DNA from 3 places in the Streptomyces nodosus genome. Region 2 is predicted to be linked to each of the others. Evidence: riboswitches for the same ligand, from Rfam matches in the RefSeq annotation. Region 2 holds a riboswitch; each other region holds the start of a gene.
What was found. Region 2 has a riboswitch for cyclic di-AMP ahead of CP978_RS16510 (M23 family metallopeptidase). Riboswitches for the same ligand answer to the same signal wherever they lie in the genome.
Positions count from the first base shown of each region.

Region 1 (4,271 bases), 450 kb from region 2:
GATCTCACCCGTCGTGACAACCAGCATCTGGGATACGGCCACGGCATCCACTACTGCCTCGGCGCCCCGCTGGCCCGGCTGGAGGGACAGTCGGCGCTCGGCACCCTCCTCACCCGTCTCCCGGACCTCCGCCTTGCGGTGGATTCGGCCGATCTGCGCTGGCGCGGTGGGTTGATCATGCGTGGATTGCGTACGCTTCCCGTGGAGTTCACACCGGTTCCGGGGAAAGGTCGCAGAGAATCCCCGGAATCCACCGGATGAAAAGGTGAACCCGCCGACGGCCGGGAAAACATGACAGCTCCTCAGCTTCGTGATCCCGACGTGATCTGCGCTGCATTGACTTGTGACAAGCGACCGACTGCCAATAGATTCACGCAGCAACGCGGTGGTCGCCACAACCGCCGCGCCGACCATTGCTGTCGTGCGAAAGGCAAGCGCATGCTCTCCGGGAACGGCCGTCATCGTCGCCCCCGTCAGGCTCCGGCCGTTCTTGTCGCGGCGGGGGTGACCGGATCGGCGATCGCGATCCCGCTCCTGGGCGCCACCGGCGCGAGCGCGGCCACCGGTGCCACCTGGGACCAGGTCGCGCAGTGCGAGAGCGGCGGCGCCTGGAGCGCCGACACCGGCAACGGCCGCTACGGCGGCCTCCAGATGACGCAGGGGGAATGGGAGTCCCACGGCGGCCTCGACTACGCCTCCAGCCCCGACCGCGCGAGCCGCTCGCAGCAGATCGCCGTCGCCGAGAAGATCCTCGACGAGCGCGGCGCCTCCTCCTGGGCCTCCTGCGGCTTGGTCTCCGGCCTGGAGCAGGACTCCGGCTCCGCGGGCGTCGACACGGGTCTGGCGAGAGACGCGTCCGGCGCTCCCTCCTCCGGTTCCGGCGTGGTGGGCTTCGGACTGTCCGAGTCGCCCGACAGGGTCACTCCGGTCACCCCGGCACCCTCTTCGTCCCCCTCGTCGGAGGCGACCGCCGACTCCGAAGGGAGCGACGCCGGTGCCGGCGCCTCCCAGGAGTCCACCGCCCCGTCCGACCAGAAGAGCGGCAGCGCCGACGAAGGCGACAAGTCGGGCAAATCCCAGGAGCAGGGCGCCCCTTCGGGTGAGGAGGTCGACGACGCCTCCGGCGGCGGACGGCACCGCGGTGGCAGCGCCGAAGAGACCGCCGTGGACGGACGCGACGACGACACGACGGGCCGGCACGCCTCGCGCAGCTCCGACACCGCGCGGGACGCCGGGGCCGACGCCGAGGCCGGCACCTACATCGTCCGCGCCGGGGACAGCCTGGCGGGCATCGCCCACTCGCTCGGCGTCAAGGGCGGATGGTCCGCGCTGTACGACGGGAACAAGCAGACGGTCGGCACCGACCCCGACCACATCGTCCCCGGTCAGAACCTTGCGGTCGACGATGGACAGTCGGCGGACCAGCACTGAACTGAGTCCCGGACGGGGGCACTTAGTGCCCCGTTTCCTTCATCGATGTCCGTTTTGGCGAGGGTGAGAGATGGGTCTCAAAGGCCCTGATCGTCTTTGGAAATCGGCGGATCGGCTGCTTACGGTCATGTCCGCTCGCCACCGCGGGCCCCGACGGTCGCAACGCCGAATCCTGCCAGCGGCCGTACGGGAACAGTCGTCGCGCCATGCGCCGCAGGCAGGAGCGGGGGACCCAAGGTAAGTGCCGCGCCCGGGAGTTGACCGGGAACGGCTTGGGGTGGAGCCGCGCGTCCAGGGGACGCGCGGCCGGGCAACTCAACCGGCCCGAACCCGACAGCTCACCTCGCAGGCGTCGGTGAGGGGATCGAACCATGCTGTGTTCCGGCAAGAGCAGTCGTCGCCGCCCGTCCAAGGCCGTCCGCGCCATCACCTTCGCCGGTGTCACCGGCGCCGCCGTCGCCGCGCCGCTGCTCGTGGCCGGCAACGCCTCCGCCGCCACCGCCGCCGAGTGGGACGCCGTCGCCCAGTGCGAGTCCGGCGGCAACTGGTCCATCAACACCGGCAACGGCTACTACGGTGGTCTGCAGTTCTCGAACTCCACCTGGGCCGCGTTCGGCGGTACCGCGTACGCCCCGCGCGCCGACCTCGCCGGCAAGGCGCAGCAGATCGCCGTCGCCGAGAAGGTCCTCGCGGGTCAGGGCAAGGGCGCCTGGCCGGTCTGCGGCAAGGGCCTGTCCGGCACCCCGTACAACGGCGCCGCCGCCGGCACCTCCTCCGGTGCCTCCGCCGGTGGTGCGAAGACCTCCCGTCCGGCCGCCCCGCAGCAGGCCTCCCGCGGCGCCGAGCGTCCGGCCGCGCAGAAGACCGTCACCGCCCCGGCCGGCCAGAAGGCCCAGAAGATCCGGAAGGGCGACGGCGAGTACAAGGTCGTCAAGGGCGACTCCCTCAGCTCGATCGCTGCGGAGCACCATGTCCGCGGCGGCTGGAAGAAGCTGTTCGAGCTGAACAAGGACATCGTCAAGAACGCCGACCTCATCTACCCGGGTCAGCAACTGCACCTGAAGTGACGGCCCTCCGGCGGTCCGACCGCAAGGCCCTCGTGCACCGACCTCCCCGCTGACGGCCGGGTGAGGGCCACCCCGTCCCCGCGGTCGCCCCGTCCCCACGGTCCCCCCGCTCCGGCGCGTGTTCCCCCGCACGCCCGGAGCGGGGCTTTTTCGCCCGTACGACCGCTGAATTTCACCGGGCTTTCACTCCCCCCTTTGTTCCGGGCGGGAACAATGTGTACGGTCACTCTGTCCGTGGGACGGTCGGTCGGCCGGCCGCTGACCCCGGACGGTTAGGCTCTAGTCGCAAGGTGCCCCGCACTCTCAGCGTCACATCCATGAAGGAGATGCTCGTGCCGTCCATCGACGTCGTCGTAGCCCGGGAAATCCTGGACTCCCGAGGCAACCCCACGGTCGAGGTCGAGGTCGGCCTCGACGACGGGAGCACCGGGCGTGCCGCCGTCCCGTCCGGCGCCTCCACCGGTGCCTTCGAGGCCATCGAGCTCCGTGACGGTGACCCCAACCGCTACCAGGGCAAGGGTGTCGAGAAGGCCGTCCTCGCCGTCATCGAGCAGATCGGCCCGGAGCTGGTCGGCTACGACGCCACCGAGCAGCGCCTGATCGACCAGGCGATGTTCGACCTGGACGCCACCGACAACAAGGGCTCCCTCGGCGCCAACGCCATCCTGGGTGTCTCCCTCGCGGTCGCCCACGCCGCCTCCGAGGCCAGCGACCTCCCGCTCTTCCGCTACCTGGGCGGCCCGAACGCGCATCTGCTGCCGGTGCCGATGATGAACATCCTGAACGGCGGCTCGCACGCCGACTCCAATGTGGACATCCAGGAGTTCATGATCGCCCCGATCGGTGCGGAGTCCTTCTCCGAGGCGCTGCGCTGGGGCACCGAGGTCTACCACACCCTCAAGAAGGTGCTGAAGGGCAAGGGCCTGTCGACCGGTCTCGGCGACGAGGGCGGCTTCGCGCCGAACCTCGGCTCCAACCGTGAGGCCCTCGACCTCATCCTGGAGGCCGTCAAGCAGGCCGGGTACGTCCCCGGCGAGCAGATCGCCCTCGCGCTCGACGTCGCCGCCTCCGAGTTCTACAAGGACGGCAAGTACCTCTTCGAGGGCAAGGAGCGCTCCGCCGCCGAGATGACGGAGTACTACGAGGAGCTGGTCGCGGCCTACCCGCTCGTCTCCATCGAGGACCCGCTGTTCGAGGACGACTGGGCCGGCTGGAAGGTCATCACCGACAAGCTCGGCGACAAGGTCCAGCTCGTCGGCGACGACCTGTTCGTCACCAACCCCGAGCGCCTCGCCCGGGGCATCGAGGACGGCGCCGCCAACGCCCTGCTGGTCAAGGTCAACCAGATCGGCTCGCTGACCGAGACCCTCGACGCCGTCGAGCTGGCCCAGCGCAGCGGCTTCAAGTGCATGATGTCCCACCGCTCCGGCGAGACCGAGGACGTGACGATCGCCGACCTGGCCGTCGCCACCAACTGCGGCCAGATCAAGACCGGCGCCCCGGCCCGCTCCGAGCGTGTCGCCAAGTACAACCAGCTGCTGCGCATCGAGGAGATCCTCGACGACGCCGCGGTGTACGCCGGCCGCAGCGCCTTCCCGCGCTTCAAGGGCTGAGCCGTCCAGGGCCACGGCCCAGTCGTACGTACGTCCCCGTACTCGGTCCCGTACCGTGTGCGGGGACGTACGTGCGTATGAAGGGGAGGCGGGAGACATGGCCGTGAAGGACCGTGACCGGTTCTCCACCGCGACCAGGCTGCGGCTGCTCGGGGAGCAG
Region 1 is NZ_CP023747.1:3,202,623-3,206,893, reverse strand. Features, by position in the region: gene CP978_RS14475 (cytochrome P450 family protein) at 1-261, shown strand, start outside; gene CP978_RS14470 (LysM peptidoglycan-binding domain-containing protein) at 439-1,431, shown strand; cyclic di-AMP (ydaO/yuaA leader) riboswitch at 1,631-1,798, shown strand; gene CP978_RS14465 (LysM peptidoglycan-binding domain-containing protein) at 1,803-2,498, shown strand; gene eno (phosphopyruvate hydratase) at 2,825-4,111, shown strand; gene CP978_RS14455 (FtsB family cell division protein) at 4,209-4,271, shown strand, end outside.
Region 1: another riboswitch for cyclic di-AMP. It lies ahead of CP978_RS14465 (LysM peptidoglycan-binding domain-containing protein); the one in region 2 lies ahead of CP978_RS16510 (M23 family metallopeptidase).

Region 2 (4,271 bases):
GTCGCCCAGTACGAGGCCTATGCGACCTCGCTGGCCTTTCTGCGGCACCGGGGCCGCCGGGGGCGGGCCGACGCCGACTTCGCGGTGCGGGAGCGGGAACTGCTCGCCGAGCTGTGGGCGCGGCAGGCGGTGGCCCGGCCCGCACTGGCGTACGCCGCACGGGCCGTGAGCCCCATGGTCCCGGTGTGGCCCCTCCCGCCCGGCCCGCCGATGTACGGGCACGCGCCCTACGGTGCCGCGCATCCCGCGCATCCCGTGTACTGGTCACCGCCGTACGGCTCCTACGGACCGCCCCACGGCCCCGCGCACCACGGCCCCGGGGCCCCGTATCCCCCGTACAACCCTTACCGCTCCCCGTGACGCGGTGCCCGCGGGGCCCCGGCGCGGGCCCTTGGCCGGCCTGGCGGAAGGCGCCCGTCCGTCACTCAGAAGCGGCCGTCAGCTGCGCCGTCTCCTCGTCCGTCAGGGTCAGGTCGGCCACCGCCAGCAGCGCCGGCAACTGCTCCGGCGTACGGGCGGAGGCAATCGGTGCCGCCACCGTCGGCCGGCCCGCCAGCCAGGCCAGGGCGACGGTCGCGACCTCCGCGTCCCGGTCCCGCGCGATCTCGTCCAGGGCGGCGAGCACCCGCTGACCCCGCTCGGTCTCCAGATGCTTGGCCGCACCCGCCGCCCGCGCCGAGACCACGGTGGTGCCGGTGCGGTACTTGCCGGTGAGGAAGCCGGCCGCGAGCGCGAAGTACGGGACGGCCGCGAGACCCGCGCGGGCGGCGACGTCCTGCAAGGCGCCCTCGTAGGTGTCGCGCGAGACCAGGTTGTAGTGCGGCTGCAGCGCCACATACCGCGCCAGGCCCTCGCGGTCGGAGAAGTCCAGGGACTGCTGGAGACGCTCGGCGGAGATGTTGGAGGCGCCGACGGCGCGCACCTTGCCCGCCTTCACCAGCTCGTCGAGCGCGCCGACGATCTCCTCGACCGGCACCTCGGGCTTGTCGTAGTGCGTGTAGTAGAGGTCGATGTGGTCCGTGCCCAGCCGGCGCAGCGACGCGTCGGCCGCGGCCTTGATGTTGGCGGCGCTCAGCCCCGGATGGTCGGGGTGCTGGCTGACCTTGGTCGCGACGACCACATCCGAACGATTGCCGCGCGCCTTGAGCCATGTGCCGATGACGGTCTCGGACTCACCGCCCCGGTGGCCGGGGACCCAGGCCGAGTACGAGTCGGCCGTGTCGACGAAGTTGCCGCCGGCCGCCGTATAGGCGTCGAGCACGGCGAAGGAGTCGGCCTCGTCGGCGGTCCAGCCGAAGACATTGCCGCCGAGACAGAGCGGGAAGACCTCGAGATCGGAAGCGCCGAGCGTGCGAAGAGAAGTCATGCTCTCCATGAAAGCTCAGACCGGAACAGAATCCTCCGCGCACGACCGGCAGCCCTGGCGTCGGGGGGGGTACGTCAGGGCTGCCGGGGTCGGGGAAAAGCGTCCGTCAGGGGGTGAGGCCCTTGCTCCGCAGCCAGGCCATCGGGTCGATGGTGTCGCCGCCGGGGGTGTGGAGCTCCAGGTGCAGATGGGGTCCGGTCACATTGCCGGTGGCGCCCACCCGGCCGATGACATCGCCGGTGGACACCTGCTGTCCCACGCTGACGCTGATCGACGACTGGTGGCAGAACCACAGCTCGGTGCCGTCGTCGAGGGTCAGGATGGTGCGGTAGCCGTACGCCCCGGCCCAGCCCGCCTCCGTGATGGTGCCGCTGTGGACGGCTTTGATGAGCGTGCCCGTGGGGGCGGCGAAGTCGAGGCCGGTGTGGTAGCCGGAGGACCACAGGGCGCCGGCGTCACCGAAGCGGGAGGTCAGGGTGTAGGACGAGGTCGGCAGCGCGTACTGCTTGGCGAGCTCGGCGAGCCGCTTCTCCTCGGCCTTCTGCGCGGCCTCTTCCTCGGCCTTCTTCTTCTCGGCGGCGGCCTTGGCCTTGGCGTCGTCCTGCGCCTTGGCCGCCGCCTCGGAGGCCTTCTTGGCCGCGGCGTCCTCCGCCGCCTTCGCGGCCTCGAGCGCGACCCGGTCCTGCTGGGACTCGGCCTGCTGCATGATCCGGGCGCGCAGTGCCTCGCCCGCGTCCTGAGAGCCCGCCTCGGCGTCGGCGGTGGTCAGACCCACGGTGCTGAGCGCGGTGGCGGAACCCTGGGGCTCCTCGGCACCGGTGTCCTCGACGATGAACGTCTTGGCGCTGTGGGTGAGCGAGGCGATGTCCGGCATGGATATGGACACCGGCGGCTTGCCGCTCTGTGCGGTGGCCATGCCGCCCGCGCCGACGGCGGCCATCACACCGACGCCGAGCACGGTGGAACTCCGAGCGAGCCCGCCCCCGCGCTGCTTGGCCACCCGGTGCTTGCCGCGGACCGGGCGGACGGACTCCTCGGTGGGGTTCCACTCCTCCCAGGGGCCGTCGTCGGCTCGGGGGGTGAAGGCGAACGGCTGCGTTCCGTCCGTGGTGAGCGAGGAGCTCTGGGCAGGCCGGTTGGACGCCACGTGGGCGCACTCCTTTCCTTCCGTCTCGCCTGCCGGGTTAGCTGACGGGTTCGGAGAGGAAGGTCTCCTACGCGCGTAGCCGACCGTGTCTCCACGGCGGCATCCGTGCGATTCACCCCAAGACGGTGGTTCCCCGGCTCCCTTGCAGGATTCGGCACATGCGCACGGCGCCGCCTCTTGTGACGGCTGGGACGACCGCGCTGCGTTATCGAACGTTAATAGACGCGAGCCCGGGATTCCAACCCGTTCCCCGAGATCCATCGCACTTTCGGCCAGGACTTTCCCGGCATGACCGATGGAAAACGGGCGAGTTGACCACACCTCTTGCGCCACTCGGAAGTTGACAGTGTGTCAGTTGTTATGCGTAGCGGGACCGCTCATGCACTCCTGGTGACAACGATCAAGGAACGGCCCGCCGGCGTACCGCCAGCAGCGCCATGTCGTCCACGGCCCGGCCTCCGGTGTGCTGGGCGACCTCCGCTGTGACGGTGGCCAGCAGTGCGCCGGGCCCGGCGAAGACCCGGCCCGCGAGGCGGACGGCCGGGTCGTAGAACTCCCCGTGCTCGTCCCTCGCCTCCGAGAGGCCGTCCGTGTAGAGAAGCAGCATCGCCCCGGGCGGGAAGTCCCACTCCTCGGCGCGTCCGGGGCCGTCTCCGAGCTCGCCCAGGCCGAGCGGCAGCGCGGGCTCCCGGGTCTCCAGGGTGCGCAGGGTGCCGTCGGGGAGCAGCAGCAGCGGGGCGGGATGGCCCCGGTTGACGATCCGGACGACCCCGCAGCGCGCGATCTCCGCGATGACCGCGGTGACGAACCCCTCGGCCTCCTCGAGCCCGCCGCGCAGAGTGCGCTCGCGCATCAGCGCCCGCTCGAGGCGCCGGGTCACAGCCTCCGGCCTCGACTCGTGCTCGACGGCCTCCCGGAAGGCACCGACCACCACGGCGACGGCGGCCACCGCCCCCATCCCCTTCCCCCGTACGTCCCCGACCAGCAGCCGGACGCCCTGCGCGCACTCCTGGACGGCGTACAGGTCGCCGCCGATGAAGGCGTCGGCCTGCGCCGCCTCGTACCGGGCGGCGATGTCGAGCCCGTCGATCCGCGCGGCGGGCTCGGGCAGCACGGCGCGCTGGGCCGCCCCGGCGATCTCGCGGGCCGAGGCGAGGCGCGCGACATTGCGGCGGACGAGCACATTGATGAGCACGGACAGCACGGCCGCGGTGAAGACGGTGACCGCCTCGGTGATCTCCTCCGTCTGCTGGAGCCTGCCGATCGCGAAATGGATCCCGACGACGGAGCCGACGGCCGCCGCGCCGGTGAGCACGGTGCCGCGCAGGGAGTAGAGGGGCGCCGCGACCAGCGCGGCGGCGGTGAAGAGGGGGCCCGCGGTGTTGGCGGGTGGGGTGAGGAGGTCGTAGCAGACTCCGGCGACGATCAGCAGCATGGGCAGGGCTCGTACGAACCCATGCGCGAGCGAGAACCGCCGGGAGGGAGTCCTTCCGCCCGGCGGCGAAGCACCGTCCGCGGTCCCGGCCTCGGAACCGGGCACATGACCGCCCGGGAGCCGGTCTCCGGGGCGGTCACGGTCGGGTTCGGGGTGTCGGACACGGCCGGGGCTACGGCCGCGACCTCCGGGACGCCCATCGCCGTACAGCCCCTGGGCACCGGTGCCGTCGTGCGAACTGTCGTACGAGCCCCGGTGCAGTCCCTCGGACCTCTCCGGCCCCTTGCGGACCGGTGCGCTGCCTGGTCCGGACATCTCCTGGT
Region 2 is NZ_CP023747.1:3,656,922-3,661,192, forward strand. Features, by position in the region: gene CP978_RS16500 (PrsW family intramembrane metalloprotease) at 1-360, shown strand, start outside; gene CP978_RS16505 (aldo/keto reductase) at 422-1,366, opposite strand; gene CP978_RS16510 (M23 family metallopeptidase) at 1,473-2,513, opposite strand; cyclic di-AMP (ydaO/yuaA leader) riboswitch at 2,525-2,680, opposite strand; gene CP978_RS16515 (PP2C family protein-serine/threonine phosphatase) at 2,914-3,948, opposite strand.

Region 3 (4,271 bases), 690 kb from region 2:
AGCTCCCAGCACCACGATCTGCACCGGTTCTCCGGCAAGGAACTGCTGGTGGTCGGCGCGGGGCAGTCCGCGCTGGAGACGGCGGTGCTGGCGGCCGAGGCGGGGGCCCGGGTGCGCGTGGTGGCACGCGGTCGCGGCAAGGTCGCCTTCGGCGCGCCCCCGTGGCGGCAGCCGAGGCTGCGCCCCGAATCGCCGTTCGGCCGCGCCTGGTCGCTGTGGGCGCTGAGCTACTACCCGCACCCGTACCGCTTTCTGCCCGCCGGGACCCGCCACTATCTGGTCCGCCGGGTGCTCGGCCCGCTCGGCGCGTGGTGGTTGCGGGAGCGTTTCGAAGGCACGGTGGAGGTGCACGACGTGGACCGGGTCGTGGGTGCGTCCGCGTCGCACGGGGGACCGGTGCTGACGGTCCGCTCGCACACCGGCGGCACGGAGGAACTGGCCGCGGACCATGTGATCGCCGCCACCGGCTACCGCGTGGACATCGCGGCCATGGACTTCCTGGGCCATGAGCTGCGCACGGAGCTGGCGGTGAGCCGGGGTGCACCGAGGCTCGGCGCGGGCTATGCCTCCTCAGTCCCGGGTCTGTACTTCACGGGACTTCCGGCAGCGGCCTCGTACGGTCCGGTGATGCGGTTCGTGTGCGGCACGGAGTTCGCCTCCCCGCGCCTGGCCAAGCATCTGACGGCGGCGCACCGCTGAACACCGAAGCACCCGGGGTCGGTTGGAGCGGGACCGCCGGGACGGCTCCGTCCGTATTCTCTGATCATGGCCGCACCGCTCGCGTACACACTCATCGCCACCGATCTGGACGGAACGCTGCTGCGAGGTGACGACACGCTCTCCGACCGGTCCAGGGCCGCGCTGGCCCGGGCCGTGGCGGCCGGCGCACAGCACCTGGTGGTGACGGGGCGCCCGGCGCCGAGAGTACGGCCGCTGCTGGACGACCTCGGCGCCACGGGGCTCGCGGTGTGCGGACAGGGCGCGCAGGTGTACGACGCCGGCGCCGACCGGCTGCTGTTCTCCGCCACCCTGGACCGGGAGCTGGCGGAGACCGCGCTCGGCAAGATCGAGGCCGAGGTCGGGCAGGTCTGTGCGGCCGTCGACCAGGACGGGGTGGACGGGCTCACGCTCATCGAGCCCGGCTACCGGATGCCGCACCCCACCCTGCCCGCGGTACGGGTGGGACGGCGCGAGGACCTGTGGCGCCGGCCCGTCAGCAAGGTGCTGCTGCGCCATCACGCCCTGTCCGACGACGCGTTGGCGGCGGCGGCCCGTGGCGCGGTCGGTTCCCTGGCTACGGTCACCATGTCGGGGCCCGGCACCGTCGAACTCCAGCCCTCGGGCATCACCAAGGCGACGGGGCTGGCGCTGGCCGCCGAGCACCTCGGACTGAGCCGGTCCGGCACCGTCGCCTTCGGGGACATGCCCAATGACATACCGATGTTCGACTGGGCCGCGTACGGCGTCGCCATGGCCAACGCCCATCCCGAACTCAAGGCGGTCGCCGACGAGATCACCACATCGAACGAGGACGACGGCATCGCCGTCGTCCTCGAACGACTGTTCCCGGGGCGCTAGCCCTCGGCTTATCCCGAAGGGCGGATCTCAGTACGCGCTGTTGACGTTGTCGATCGAGCCGTACCGGTGGGCGGCGTAGTTGCACGCGGCCGTGATGTTCGCGATCGGGTCGTAGGGGTCGAAGGCCGTGCCCGGCACGTGGTACGTGCTGAAGGTCGGGTCGATGACCTGGAGGAGGCCCTTGGACGGGATGCCCGCACGAGCGTTGGAGTCCCAGAGGTTGATGGCCTTCGGGTTGCCCGAGGACTCGCGCATCACATTGCGGTAGATGCCGTTGTAGGAGCCGGGGATCCCGTGCTGCTTCATGATCGACAGCGACTGACGGATCCAGCCGTCGAGGTTCCCGGAGGTGCTGGTCGAGGCCGTCAGGGCCATCGGGGCCTTGGCGGGGGTGGCGGCGGAGGCGCCGGTCGCGCCCAGGATCGGGAGGGCGAGAACGGCGGCTCCGGTGCCCGCGACGGCAAGGGCGCGGGTCAGACGGACGGCCTTGGAGTTGCGGTTCCGACGGCGTGCGGGCAGGGAGAAAGCGGGCATGTCGTTTTCCTCTCCGATGCCTGCGAGGTGAGCTGTCGGGTTCGGGCGGGGAGGTGCCCGGCCGGTCTCGGTGTCGAGACGCGGCTTCACCCCGAGCCGCTCCGGAACGGTGTCCGGTGCGGCGGCTTACCTGGGTCCCCCGCTCCTGCCGTCGTGTGTAGAAGGAGCCTCGAGCGGCGGCAGGATTCGGCATTCCGCTCGCGGTGAGAGGAAGGTATGCGACCGCACATATCGGGAACAAGCTCGAAAGTCACACTCCTGCCCGAATAACCCTGACTTGAGGGAATAAGGGGGGTGATCCAATGTGTTGAGGGGGGTTCAACTGGCCATGCGCGCGGAGGGCGTTGGCGATATGGCCAGAAAAGGGTGATCATGCCCTGAGGTGACCCAATTCACTCGCGAGTCCTTGTTGATGGCGAGGGGGTATTGGGTGAAGAAAAGCCCGCAAAGATGCTTAAAACGGACATAAAGCGTTGCTGTGTTGAGGGTCACTCGCCCAAGGTTCTCCCGTTTCAGGGCATATGGGAGTGGGGTGTGGTCGCCGTGCACCCGCCGTCTATCCCTGCACGCGAGGGATCCGCCGCTCCCAGGTCCGGTGGAACACCACCTCGTAGCCGTCCTTGCAGACGATCTCGGTCCAGACGGCGAAGTCCGTGTCGGTGCAGCTGACCTCGGAGTGTGTCTCCACCCGCGCGTCCCACCCCTGTTCGGGCCGGTGCAGCCGCACCGACCGGTCGCTCCGGGCGCGGGCGGTGGAGGGTCCCGAGTCCCCGATGGTGTAGGCCTCCAACGCGTCCTCGGTGACCTCGAGGCCGTCGGGGTAGACCCGGGTGCCGTCGCGGCTCGGGTCGACCACCAGGAGCCACTCGCCCTTCGCCGTGTCCCGCACCACCAGGCGCTCCGGGCGGGGTTCCTCGAGCGTGGCCGGGCTGCTGACGCGGAGCGGCTCGTACTGCTCCGGCTCGGCGAAGGCGATCGTGGGCCCGGACTCCCTCGCGCGTACCGGGAGTTCCAGCGAACTGCCCGCCGGGTCCAGGGTGAAGCCCGCCTCCGAACCCGGCTGCGGCCACAGCCACGGCCAGTACGCGGAGGACACGGCGAGACGGATGCGGTGCCCGGCGCGGAAGGTGTGGCCGATGCCGTTCAGCGCGAACACCACATCCTCGGTGGCGCCAGGGGGCCAGGGCGTCTCCCGGTCGGGACCATGACGTGCGAGCAGATTCAGTGCGCCCCGGGTGACCAGCGTCGACGACCCGTCGGGCGCCACGTCGCAGAGCCGGGCGACGACCTGGGCGCGCGGCACCGGGCAGGTCAGCCGCAGGCGCACCCGGGGCCGTCCCAGCAGCCAGGTCTCCTCGGCCGCCGCGAACTCGAAGCACACCGAGCGCGCGTCCTCCTCCCGCTGGTCGGGCGGCAGATCGGCGTCGTTCCCACGAGGGGCGAAGCGGCCGGCGTCGAGCCCGGTGTGCATGGGGGACCGCACGAGTACGGGAGCGCCCTGGAGCGTGTACGAGACCCAGGTGACCTGTGGCGAGGGCCAGGCCGGCTCGCCGATCCAGCGGCCCGGCAGCACCTCGTAGCTGGTCGCCGGGGGATGCGGGCCGTCGAGGTAGGCGCGCAGCACCGGCTCCGCCATCACCCCGGTGTCCTCGTCCTTGAGCCAGTGGTCCCACCAGCGGAGCGTCTCCTGGAGGAAGCCGATCGCGGGGCCCGGCTGACCGTGGTCGGGGTACTGGAGCGACCATGGCCCGATCAGGCCTCTCACACGGTCGGGTGGAAGCTGCTCCACCAGTCCGAGCACGGTGTCCCGGTGCGGTTCGTGCCAGCCGCCCACCGCGAGGACGGCCGCCCGGGGTGTGCCCGGGTCCTCCCCGGGGCCGCCGTCCGGCCGGGGGCCGTCCGGTACCGGGTCGCCCGGCCAGGCGTCGACCAGCGGCTCCATGGCCTCCAGGCGCCGGGCCCAGACGTCCCGCCACACCGTGCCCACATACGTGGGGTCCGGGGGCAGGGCCGCGAGTGCGAGCAGCGCCGCCGCCCGTGCGGGCAGACCGCCGGCGAGGACGGAGCCGCCGGTCCGGCGCAGATCCTCGAAGTGGCGTTCGCCGGCGGGGCAGACGGCGACGACCGCCCGTAGGGGCTCGGGCGCCAGGGCCGCGACC
Region 3 is NZ_CP023747.1:4,348,339-4,352,609, forward strand. Features, by position in the region: gene CP978_RS19670 (FAD-dependent oxidoreductase) at 1-699, shown strand, start outside; gene CP978_RS19675 (HAD family hydrolase) at 766-1,578, shown strand; gene CP978_RS19680 (transglycosylase SLT domain-containing protein) at 1,606-2,112, opposite strand; cyclic di-AMP (ydaO/yuaA leader) riboswitch at 2,115-2,314, opposite strand; gene CP978_RS19685 (CocE/NonD family hydrolase) at 2,669-4,271, opposite strand, start outside.
Region 3: another riboswitch for cyclic di-AMP. It lies ahead of CP978_RS19680 (transglycosylase SLT domain-containing protein); the one in region 2 lies ahead of CP978_RS16510 (M23 family metallopeptidase).